One region of the Cognatiyoonia sp. IB215446 genome, then DNA from elsewhere that is predicted to be linked to it. Evidence: riboswitches for the same ligand, from Rfam matches in the RefSeq annotation. Region 1 holds a riboswitch; the other holds the start of a gene.

Region 1 (5,082 bases):
ACGGCACCGAAGCCAGCCTTGAACAGGCTGCACAGGATGTCGCAGCATTCCTGATGTGGACCGCAGAGCCAAAGCTGATGGCCCGCAAGCAGGCTGGCCTGACCGGCGTACTGTTCCTGACGGTGTTGTCCGTGTTGCTCTACCTCACAAATAAGCGTCTCTGGGCGCCGCACAAAGGCAAGGACTAATGCCACCGGAATGAACGCATACAAAGGCCCGCGTCATGCGCGGGCCTTCTGCGTTGGGAGGATCAGCCCGCCCCCAAATAATCGGCCAGCGCTGGCGGTGGGTTTGTGAAAAGGGCGTTGGTCTCCAACGGTTTTGTGGCAACGCCGTCGGCCACTAGCACCACCTGATTGGCAATCCGCTTTGCATCCGCCGGATCATGGGTCACCATGATTAGCGTCTGCCCGGCGGCGCGCAGATGTCGCTGCACAAGGTCGAGCATCTCGTCCTTCAGACCAGGCCCAAGGGCTGCGAAAGGTTCGTCGAGCAGAGTAACAGGCCTATCCGCCAACAACACACGGGCAAGGGCCGCGCGGCTTTGCTGCCCGCCGGACAGGGCGGCGGGTTTGCGGGTTTCGAAACCGTCCAAGCCGACTTGCTTGAGAACATGCGACACTTTTCCATTGTCATCAGCGCTTAGGCGCAGATGAGGCCGGAGTGCCAGCCCCACATTTTGCGCGATAGTCAGGTGCGGAAAGAGGTTGTTGTCTTGAAAAAGTACGCTGATTGGCCGTTCTCCGGGGGCCGTCTGGGTCAGGTCGTGCCCTTCCCACATGACCTGGCCTGATACCGGCGCGAGGAAACCGGCAAGGGCCGCCAGCAGCGTCGATTTGCCAGCTCCGGACGGGCCGATCAGGGCTGTGACCTGACCGTCAGCAAAAGTCAGGTCTGCCCGCAAGGCGAAATCGCCCTGCCGGAGCGTCAGAGCTTTACAAGTCAACATCCGTACGACCCCCGCGATCACAGATCCAGAATAGCGCGAGGCTCAGCGCAACGAGCAAGAGGGCCGCACCTGCCGCCGCTTCCATCCGGTAAGCGCCCATGAGGCGATACATTGCAAAAGGCAGCGTCTCTTGCGCCTGACCTGCAAAAAGCATGATGACGCCGAGATCGCCCATCGACAAAGCCGCCGCGAGCCCCGCCGCAAAACCAAGCGGACGACGGATACGCGGGATGACGACGATGCGCAGCCAGGCCCATCCGGTGAGGCGCAGTGACAGGGCGAGCCTGCCGAAATCCTCCCTCACCGCCGCAACCGCCGGTGCGATGGCGCGCAGGGCAAAGGGCAACGCCAGTGTTGCATTGACCAGCATCGTCACGAGTAGTGCGACATCGGCGGGTCGGATGAACGGAAACACGATCAGGAACGCGCCGGTGCCGACCACGAGGCCCGATGCGGCCAAGGGTAGGACGCCGATGATGGCGACCAAAGCGCCGCCGCGCAGTGAGAGGGCGAGCGCCATGGCCACGCATAGGATGGCAGAACCGGTTGCAACTAGGACAGAGCGCAGCGCGGCATCCCAGATGCTCCGCGGCAAATCCGTCAGGCCTGGCAGGCCGCGCAGAACCACCATGGCCAAGGGAACCAGCAGGAACAGGGCCGCCGTGGCGATCATCGCGTAATCCAGCGCAGGCCAGCGTAAGTCCCAGCGTTGTACCACGCGATCAAGCCCCGCCCCCATTGCGTCAATGATGCTGACCCGCCATGCGATAAAGGCGGCGAGCACGCATAATCCGAACTGGATGCAAGCCAGTAATGCCGCGCGGCCGAGATCGAAATCAAACCGGAGCGCCTGATAGATGGCAAGCTCGACGGTTGTTGCGCGCGGTCCGCCGCCCAGTGTCAAGGCCACCGCAAAGCTCGTCAGGCAGATCAGAAAGATCACCAGAAATGCGCTCGGCACGACGGCTCGCAGCATTGGCCATTCCAGCATGCGCCAGACCGATGCATTGAGTGTGGCGGCGAGCCGGAACCGCTCTGCCGGGATGGCGAGCCAGCCTTGCAAAATTAGCCGAATGGCGAGCGGGAGGTTGAAGAAGACATGGGCGAGGACGACGCCGTGAAACCCGAAGATGGAGATGGGCTCAAAACCTAAGCTGGCTAGTGCGCTGTTGAGGATGCCGCCACGCCCGAAGACGGCCAAAAGGCCAAGGACGGCCACGATCACCGGCAACAGGAATGGCGCACCGAGGAGCGTGATCAGGAGTTTGCGTCCAACAAAGCGCCGCCGCGCCAGTGCGCGGGCGACGGGGATGGCCAGAAGCACGCTCAGAGCTGCTGAGACAAGCGCTTGGCTCACCGTAAACCGGATCGCCGCCCAGTCAGCGGCTGCCAACCCGCCCTGCCATTCGGCGCGCCATGCCACGGCGGCCAGCGTGCCCAGCGTCAGCAACAGGACCAGCGCCGCCGCAACGGCGCCGGGCCAGACGGGTGTTATCGCGACAAGGCTGCGCGCCATTCGTCCAGTGCCGCATCACGCTTAGCTGCTGCGTCTTCCGGCGACAGAAGCAGGGATTTCGCGGGTGTCAGCAGGGTGTCAAAGCCGTCCGGCAACCCCTCTGCCGGGGTTACTGCCGGGTACATCCAGTTGGTGGTGGGGATGATGCTCTGGAACGCGTCCGAGACCATGAAGGCCAAGAATTCTGCAGCCAGTTCGGGTTGATCCGTGCCCGCGACCTTTCCGGCCACTTCGACCTGCATGTAATGCCCTTCGTCAAAGCCCCAGGCGACCTTGCTCGCGTCATCCTCGGCGATCAGGTGATAGGCGGGGGAGGTCGTGTAGGACAGAACCGCATCCGCCTCGCCATCAAGGAACATGCCATAGGCCTCGGACCAGCCGGGGGTGACGGTGACGACGTTGTCGGCGAGGTCGGCCCAGAGGGCGTCGGCCTCTTCGCCATAGGCGGTTTTGACCCACATCAGAAGGCCGAGGCCCGGAGTGGACGAGCGGGGGTCCTGAATGACAACCTGCACGTCGCTGTCGGCAAGTGCCTGCAAGGAGGTGGGTGCCGCGTCACCCGCATTGCCGACAAAGGCGAAATAGCCCCAGTCGAACGGCAGGAAGTCGGGGTCGTTCCAGTCGATCGGCAAGCTGAGATCGGCGGTAACACCATGCGGTGCGAAAAGACCCGTTTCGCGAGCAGCTGCGGTCAGGTTCGTATCAAGCCCAAGCACGATATCAGCATCGGTGCGTGGCCCTTCAAGCTGCAGGCGGGCCAACAGGGCGGCCCCGTCACCGGCGCCGATAAACTGCAGATCGCAGGCGCAGGTTTCCTCAAACGCGGCCTCGACCGCCGGGCCGGGCCCCCATTCGCTGACGAAGCTGTCATAGGTCATCACTTGCAGCACCGGGGTCTCGGCCCATGCGACTGAGGCAGCAAGGGCAAGTCCCGCGACAGCTGGCAGATAGATCGGTCTTGGCATCTTATCCTCCAAAAGCGACGGGCGGATTGGGGGTAAGCGGGATTGCCATACCTTCCCTCCGCCGGTCTTAACCGGTTCAGGTTCAACGGGTCCGCTTGCGCATCTCAGCCGGAATGGCCCCCCGAGGTGGCACCCTTGCTATGCCGGATCACGAGCGGCTGCAAGGGAAAGGTCTTGAGCCTGATTGTCACGCCCGCTAGACCCGTCCGGCAAAGGAGTGGCCACCATGTCGATCAACAGCTTCGGTCATCTGTTCCGGTTCACAACCTGGGGCGAAAGCCACGGGCCCGCGCTGGGCGCGACAGTGGATGGCTGCCCGCCGCAGGTACCGCTGGAACCGGCAATGATCCAGCAATGGCTCGACAAGCGGCGGCCGGGGCTGAACAAGAACACGACCCAGCGGAATGAGCCTGATGCGGTGGAGATCCTGTCGGGCGTGTTTGAGGGGCAGACGACCGGCACGCCGATCCAGCTGATGATCCGCAACACCGATCAGCGGTCAAAGGATTACGGCGATATCGCGAACACGTTTCGCCCCGGTCATGCGGACATCACGTACCACCAGAAATACGGAGTGCGCGACTATCGCGGTGGGGGTCGGTCCTCAGCACGCGAGACGGCATCGCGTGTCGCTGCAGGCGGTGTGGCACGCGAGGCGATCAAGGCGATTGCGCCGAATGTGCAGATCAAGGGTTACATGACCCAGATGGGCACCAAACAGATCGACCGGTCGCGGGTGGATTGGGCGCAGATCGATCAAAACGATTTCTTCTGCCCCGATGCGGAGGCCGCGAAAGAGTGGGAAGCGTATCTGCAGTGGCTGCGCAAGGATGACCATAACTCGGTCGGTGCGATCATCGAGGTGGTGGCGCGTGGCGTGCCAGCAGGCATTGGCGCACCGGTTTATGCGAAGTTAGACACCGATCTCGCTGCCGCGATGATGTCGATCAACGCAGTGAAGGGTGTCGAGATTGGTGAGGGGATGGCCGCCGCCGCGCTGACCGGTCGGGATAACGCGGATGAAATTTTCATGGGGCAAGGCGGGCCGGAATATAGTTCTAACCACGCGGGCGGCATCCTGGGCGGGATCAGCACGGGGCAGGATATCGTCGTGCGATTTGCGGTGAAGCCGACATCATCGATCCTCAGCCCCCGCAAGTCGATCCGCATGGATGGGACCGAGACCGAGGTGATCACCAAGGGCCGCCACGACCCGTGCGTCGGCATCCGCGCCGTCCCGGTGGGTGAGGCGATGATGGCCTGTGTGATCCTTGACCACCTGCTCTTGGATCGCGGGCAGACGGGTGGGGTGCGTGGTCAGATCGGCTAGGTACTCCGCAGTCCTGGACTTGATTCGGGACCTCTAACTCGCCCCGCTCGCCGCCAGCGCCGTATCCATCAGTGCCTGAATGTCACCGCGCGAAGTGCGTGCCACCACACGGCCCAGCTCTTCCTCGCCTTTCATCACCACAAGCGTGGATCGGCGCGGGATGTTTAATTCGGTCGCTAACTCACCGCGCCCATGTTCGTCCCAGTCGACATTGATGAATGTGATCGCTTCATCATAAGCAGGGTTATCGGCGCGCAATTGGCCGATCACGCGTTCCTGCGCACGGCAGGTGGTGCACCAGGAGGCTTTGAAATCGACAAAG
Region 2 (5,082 bases), on a different contig from region 1:
TGGCAGATGGAGACGACGTTGACACGTCGATTGGTGCGGGTGCGTGGGCGGCATCAGCCTCGATCTCAACCGACAGAAACGTCGCTTCCTGATCGAGCGCATCAGCCTCTGGTGCAAACCGCGGGTCCTTCAGCCATTTGAAAATAAGGTTCGCATTGACCGCATACCGCCGCGCAACCTGTGCCACCGACATCCCCGGCGTCGCCGCCTGCGCGCAAATCTCACGCTTCTCCTCATCCGCCCAGAACCGCTTCTTACGCCTGCTCATAGAGTGCCTCACAGTGTCCACTATCGATGGTGGACACTTAGCCTCCGCCAGCGGTGCGCGTTAGGTCGGGTTCATCGGACGCTTACGCATATCTCTCATAAATGCGAGGTGGAGGCATCGTCTGTGGCCGGTTGTGTCCGGTCTTGTAACAATTGCAGGACAAGGCGCATCGACGTTGCAACTCGTTGCAATATATCCGCTCTTGTCCTCGTCTTCCAATCCGGTACTGAATTGAAATGCGATCAGTTCCTTCAGAAATCGAAATGACCTCGTCAGAGCTATCGTTGACCGTCAACGGTTTGGTTAAGCCTGACGAATACACCGCACCCCTCACGACTATGCTGGAAAACAACTTGGACGTTGGGCCGGGGCGAGGACGTGCGACTTACCGTGACCAAAGGCACCATTGGCTTAGATGGCTTAATGACCACCAGCCACCCGAACGGCCAGCGCGCCGAGTTTACAACGCGATTAACTGTCCGACGATGCTGTTTTGGCTAGCCGAAGCGCTAGGCGTGGAGCGGAAACATCTGTTATGGGCAAGTCATGCCGCTGAAATTGCTCCCAACAATCAAATATCACAGACTGCGGCTATTCGGAGAGTGATTGGCTGGAATATGATCTTGCACCAGATTGCGGAACTTCCAGGTATGGAGTGAACAATATTCATATCGAACGGTCGGTCATAGCCTCCTCTGACCAGCGAGGTTTGGTTGATATCTGGCCCAAGTCTTCGAACAGATTGTCAATGTCGTCCTAAGACGCTGTCCCAATCGTGGACTTCTGGATGTCGTTCAGAAATGCAGTTAGATTAACCGGGATGAAGGTTCTAGGCTGTGCACCCTTTGCCGCGACTGAGCTGAACAGCTAGGAGGACTTGAGGTTATGTGCAAGTCGTTGCAAAGGTGGCGGCGAACCGTCGGTCACGAAGGTTCTTGCAGTAATTTTTTGACCCAATGAGCAGGTGCTTTTCTGGAACTTGCTGATAGAATGGGCTTCAGATTTTCATTCAAGTAAGAGCATACTCTAAAAGCCATGTCACAAGCCCTCTATTACCCACACTACACACCTAGTATTTCACACTTACGCACTCTTCTTCTCTTCTATGATACTGTGAACTGAGGTGCCCCTAGTTTCCTAGACACCTGCCTTTTCCAGATTGAGCTGTCTTTGTTCGAAGTCAACGGGCGACAGCATGCCGTTGTTCGTGTGCTTGCGCTTTGGGTTGCAGAAGAGCTCGATGTATTCGAAGACGTCGCGCCTGGCTTCCTCGCGGGTTCGGTATTTTCGACGCCTGACCTTCTCTCGTTTCAAAAGCTGAAAGAAGCTTTCGGCCACAGCGTTGTCATGACAATTGCCTCTGCGGCTCATCGAGTGTTCCAGGTTGTGATCGCGCAGGAACGCTGCCCATTCACGGCTGGTGAATTGGGCACCTTGGTCGGAGTGGATCAACAGGCCTGGCCCAGGCTTGCGTCGCCAGATCGCCATGAGCAAAGCCTGAACTGTGAGTTCTGAGGTTTGTCGTGACTGGACTGCCCAACCGACGACACGTCTTGAGAACAGATCGATGACCACGCAGAGATAGGCGAAGCCCTCATGTGTGCGAAGATAAGTGATATCAGTCACCCACACGCGATCCGGGGCATCGACCGTGAACTGACGATCCAGCGTGTTGTCGACCACAACGGATGGCTTGCCGCCGTATACTCCAGGCTTCTTCTTGTAACCGATCTGCGCCCGAAAAAACGCCTGCGCAATGAGGCATATGGAAGAATGTACAATGGTGCGTTCACGATAGGGGCTTCAATAGCTGGAGCAGCACTAGGTATTGCGTTCACCGACGATGTGGTTGGTTCTTTGGTAGGCGCAGGCGGGGGAGCGTTTTTTTCACTGTTTGGACCAAAGAACAGTACAATAGTTCTCGATGAATATTCGGATTTGGCACAACAAGCGGTCATTGCAAAAGCAAGTGTATCCAAGAGCCTATCTAAGCAAAATGCGTTCCTTCAAGACCATCTGAATATCTGAGGTTTTCTTAGGCGGGTATTTTGGCGGGTACGCAGAAGAGTACTATTTTTCTCTTTTAAAATCAGACTTGCATGGCGGCCTGTCTCTCCGCCATTTCACTCATTTGACGACCAAACCCCTATAACACCTTGAATGGTAAGGTGGTTTTTGGTGTTCGAAGTCCTGTTTTGCGGGCGTAGCGGATTTGGTCGGCGAAGGTCAGTCTCAGGACCTTTCTTTGCAGGGTCAGATCGCCACTTTTCCAGATGTTCCAAGGGTTTGCGAGGAATGCCATGGCGTGTTCGAACATGTCGCCAAAGGGGTGCAGGCTTTCGCGCTGGTTGGCGAGTTTTTCATCGAGGATCAGCTTTTGTCGCTCCATCTTATCAATGCGCTTTTCATAGGCTGCGATGAGTGTGTCGCTCTTGGCGTCCACGATGCGATCCAGCAACCCTTCGATCTGTTTGGCCAGTTGATCACGTTCCGTACGGATCAGGCGCTTGAGGCTCCTGACCCACGAGGCCAATCGGAGCTGGAAACCCTGACTTTTGAATTTTTGAAAATGAACTCCGAAAGCGCGGCAGTCGGGTCCTAAGGATGCGATGCCTGTGGCGCTCACAGCGCCAGCGATTTGAAGACACGCATTCGGTCGACGCGGAACAAACAAATCGACCATTCAAATTCCCGACAAAAAAGGAACGCTCGTGTGAAAATTAAGAGACTAGTTCTCGTTTCAGACTGTTTCGTAGCAGCGATGGCACCGGCGCGCGAAGATATCTGTTTGACGGAATCAGAGCCATGACTTAATCACAAGGCCAATCTGTTGGGGTGCCCACTTCGGGGCTGAGATGCGCGCAGCGCAAACCCATTGAACCTGAACCGGTTAGGACCGGCGGAGGAAACAGTGATGGCGCAAGTAGCCGCTCTGAGAATTCTCAGCATGTGTCCTGACCATTGAGACCAAAGTGGTGGTATTATGGTGGCCAAGGCACTGACAATCGCGGGTTCCGATTCCAGCGGCGGAGCCGGTGTTCAGGCTGACCTCAAATCCTTCACAGCGATGGGAGTCTACGGAGCATCAGTGGTCACCGCGATTACAGCGCAGAATACTCAAGCTGTGACTGCCATCCATTCGATCCCTGATGACATCGTGACCGCGCAGATAGATGCGGTTCTCGATGACATCGAAATTCACGCAATCAAGATAGGTGTGCTGGGGACGCCAAGTCTTATCGAAGCCGTGGCCAAAGCCTTGCATCGCTTTGAGGGGCCGGTGGTTTTGGATCCTGTGATGGTCGCCAAATCCGGAGATGCTTTGCTGGCGGACAACGCAATTGAAGCACTAAGGTCGCAGCTATTTGGCCGCGCAACGCTGGTGACCCCCAATTTGCCCGAGGCTGAAAAACTGGTTGGCAAAGGAACGACAAGTCAGCAGGCGTCGCGCTTGATGGATCTGGGTGCTGGAGCGGTTTTGATGAAGGGCGGGCACGCTGAAGGCGCCACTTGCATCGATGAACTGGTGGCACGCGATGGCACGCAGACATTTTCTGCCCCTCGCGTGGAAACGCGCAACACCCATGGGACTGGTTGCTCATTGTCATCTGCTATTGCGGCCTGCATGGCGCAAGGGCTTGCCTTGGATCAGTCGGTTGGTCGCGCGCATGCATGGTTGCAGGGGGCAATTCTGGCAGCCGACGCATTGGAGGTCGGACAAGGCCATGGCCCGGTCCACCACTTTCATGCGCTTTGGAGATGAGCGGCATATTCACCATATTGGGCGGTGGCGTCTGTGGCTTGGCTATCGCGGCAGAATTGACAAGGCGGGGCGCACGCGTGACCGTTATGGATTCACACGGCGCTCCGGGGGAGCATGCGTGTTCGTGGTGGGCTGGGGGCATGCTGGCACCTGATTGTGAGGGTGTCAGTGCAGGGCAAGTGGTCGTTCGCAAGGGCCGCATCGCCGCGGATTGGTGGGAAACGAACGGCGTAAATGTGATCCGGCAAGGCACCCTTGTTGTAGCCCTCGGGCGCGACCAAAGTGAGTTGGCCACCTTTGCAAAGCGTGTGTCAAAAGCCCAAATGCTCGATCGTAAATCGCTGAGCGCCCTTGAGCCGCATTTGGCCGAGCATTTTTCAAAAGCACTATTCATCGAAGATGAAGCGCATCTTGATCCTCGCATCGCATTGATGACCCTTCACGCTCAACTGTCTCAACATGTCGCGCGCTTCAACGGCGAGGGACAGGGACAGGGACAGGGACAGGGACAGGTGATTGATTGCCGTGGTCTTGCCGCAAGTGACAAATTGCCTGACCTTCGTGGTGTGAAAGGCGAGATGTTGATGGTCCGATCCAGGGATGTAACCTTGGCCCGCCCTGTGCGCCTGCTCCATCCTCGATTTCCTCTATATATCGTCCCACGTGGGGACGGTGTTTTCATGCTGGGAGCCACCCAGATCGAAAGCACTGATCGGCACCACGCCAAACTGCGTTCTGTCATGGAATTGATGAGTGCAGCATATGCGCTGCACCCCGCTTTTGGCGACGCCGAACTTTTGCAGATCGGCGTAGATGCGCGCCCTGCCTTCCCAGACAATCAACCGCGTATAAGGAAGTTTGAGGGACGCATCTATGCAAATGGGCTGTTTCGGCATGGTTTTCTGCTGGCGCCCGCACTGGCGCAGATGACAGCAGATTTAGTGCTGACAGGCAAAATACCGGAGGTTTGGTATGAAGATCATCGTGAACGGTGAAGCGATGGAGATCGCATCATCGACATTGGCCGGTTTGTTAATGGAGCTGGGCAAAG

What was found. A riboswitch is a leader RNA that binds a small molecule or an ion and turns the genes downstream of it on or off. The one in region 1 is predicted to bind thiamine pyrophosphate.
Region 2: it holds a riboswitch for thiamine pyrophosphate, as region 1 does, so the genes downstream of both, thiD (bifunctional hydroxymethylpyrimidine kinase/phosphomethylpyrimidine kinase) here and thiB (thiamine ABC transporter substrate binding subunit) in region 1, are expected to answer to the same signal.

The regions. Positions count from the first base shown of each region.
Region 1 is NZ_JAXBMD010000003.1:45,279-50,360, reverse strand. It holds gene SLH49_RS14385 (cytochrome c1) at 1-188, shown strand, start outside; gene SLH49_RS14380 (ATP-binding cassette domain-containing protein) at 251-949, opposite strand; gene SLH49_RS14375 (thiamine/thiamine pyrophosphate ABC transporter permease ThiP) at 936-2,465, opposite strand; gene thiB (thiamine ABC transporter substrate binding subunit) at 2,441-3,430, opposite strand; TPP riboswitch at 3,467-3,564, opposite strand; gene aroC (chorismate synthase) at 3,657-4,760, shown strand; gene SLH49_RS14360 (thioredoxin family protein) at 4,794-5,082, opposite strand, start outside.
Region 2 is NZ_JAXBMD010000002.1:783,680-788,761, reverse strand. It holds partial or broken gene tnpA (IS66-like element accessory protein TnpA) at 1-268, opposite strand, end outside; partial or broken gene SLH49_RS11495 (IS3 family transposase) at 1,406-2,017, opposite strand; gene SLH49_RS11490 (hypothetical protein) at 2,415-2,951, opposite strand; TPP riboswitch at 3,090-3,193, shown strand; gene thiD (bifunctional hydroxymethylpyrimidine kinase/phosphomethylpyrimidine kinase) at 3,252-4,031, shown strand; gene SLH49_RS11480 (FAD-dependent oxidoreductase) at 4,028-5,026, shown strand; gene thiS (sulfur carrier protein ThiS) at 5,004-5,082, shown strand, end outside.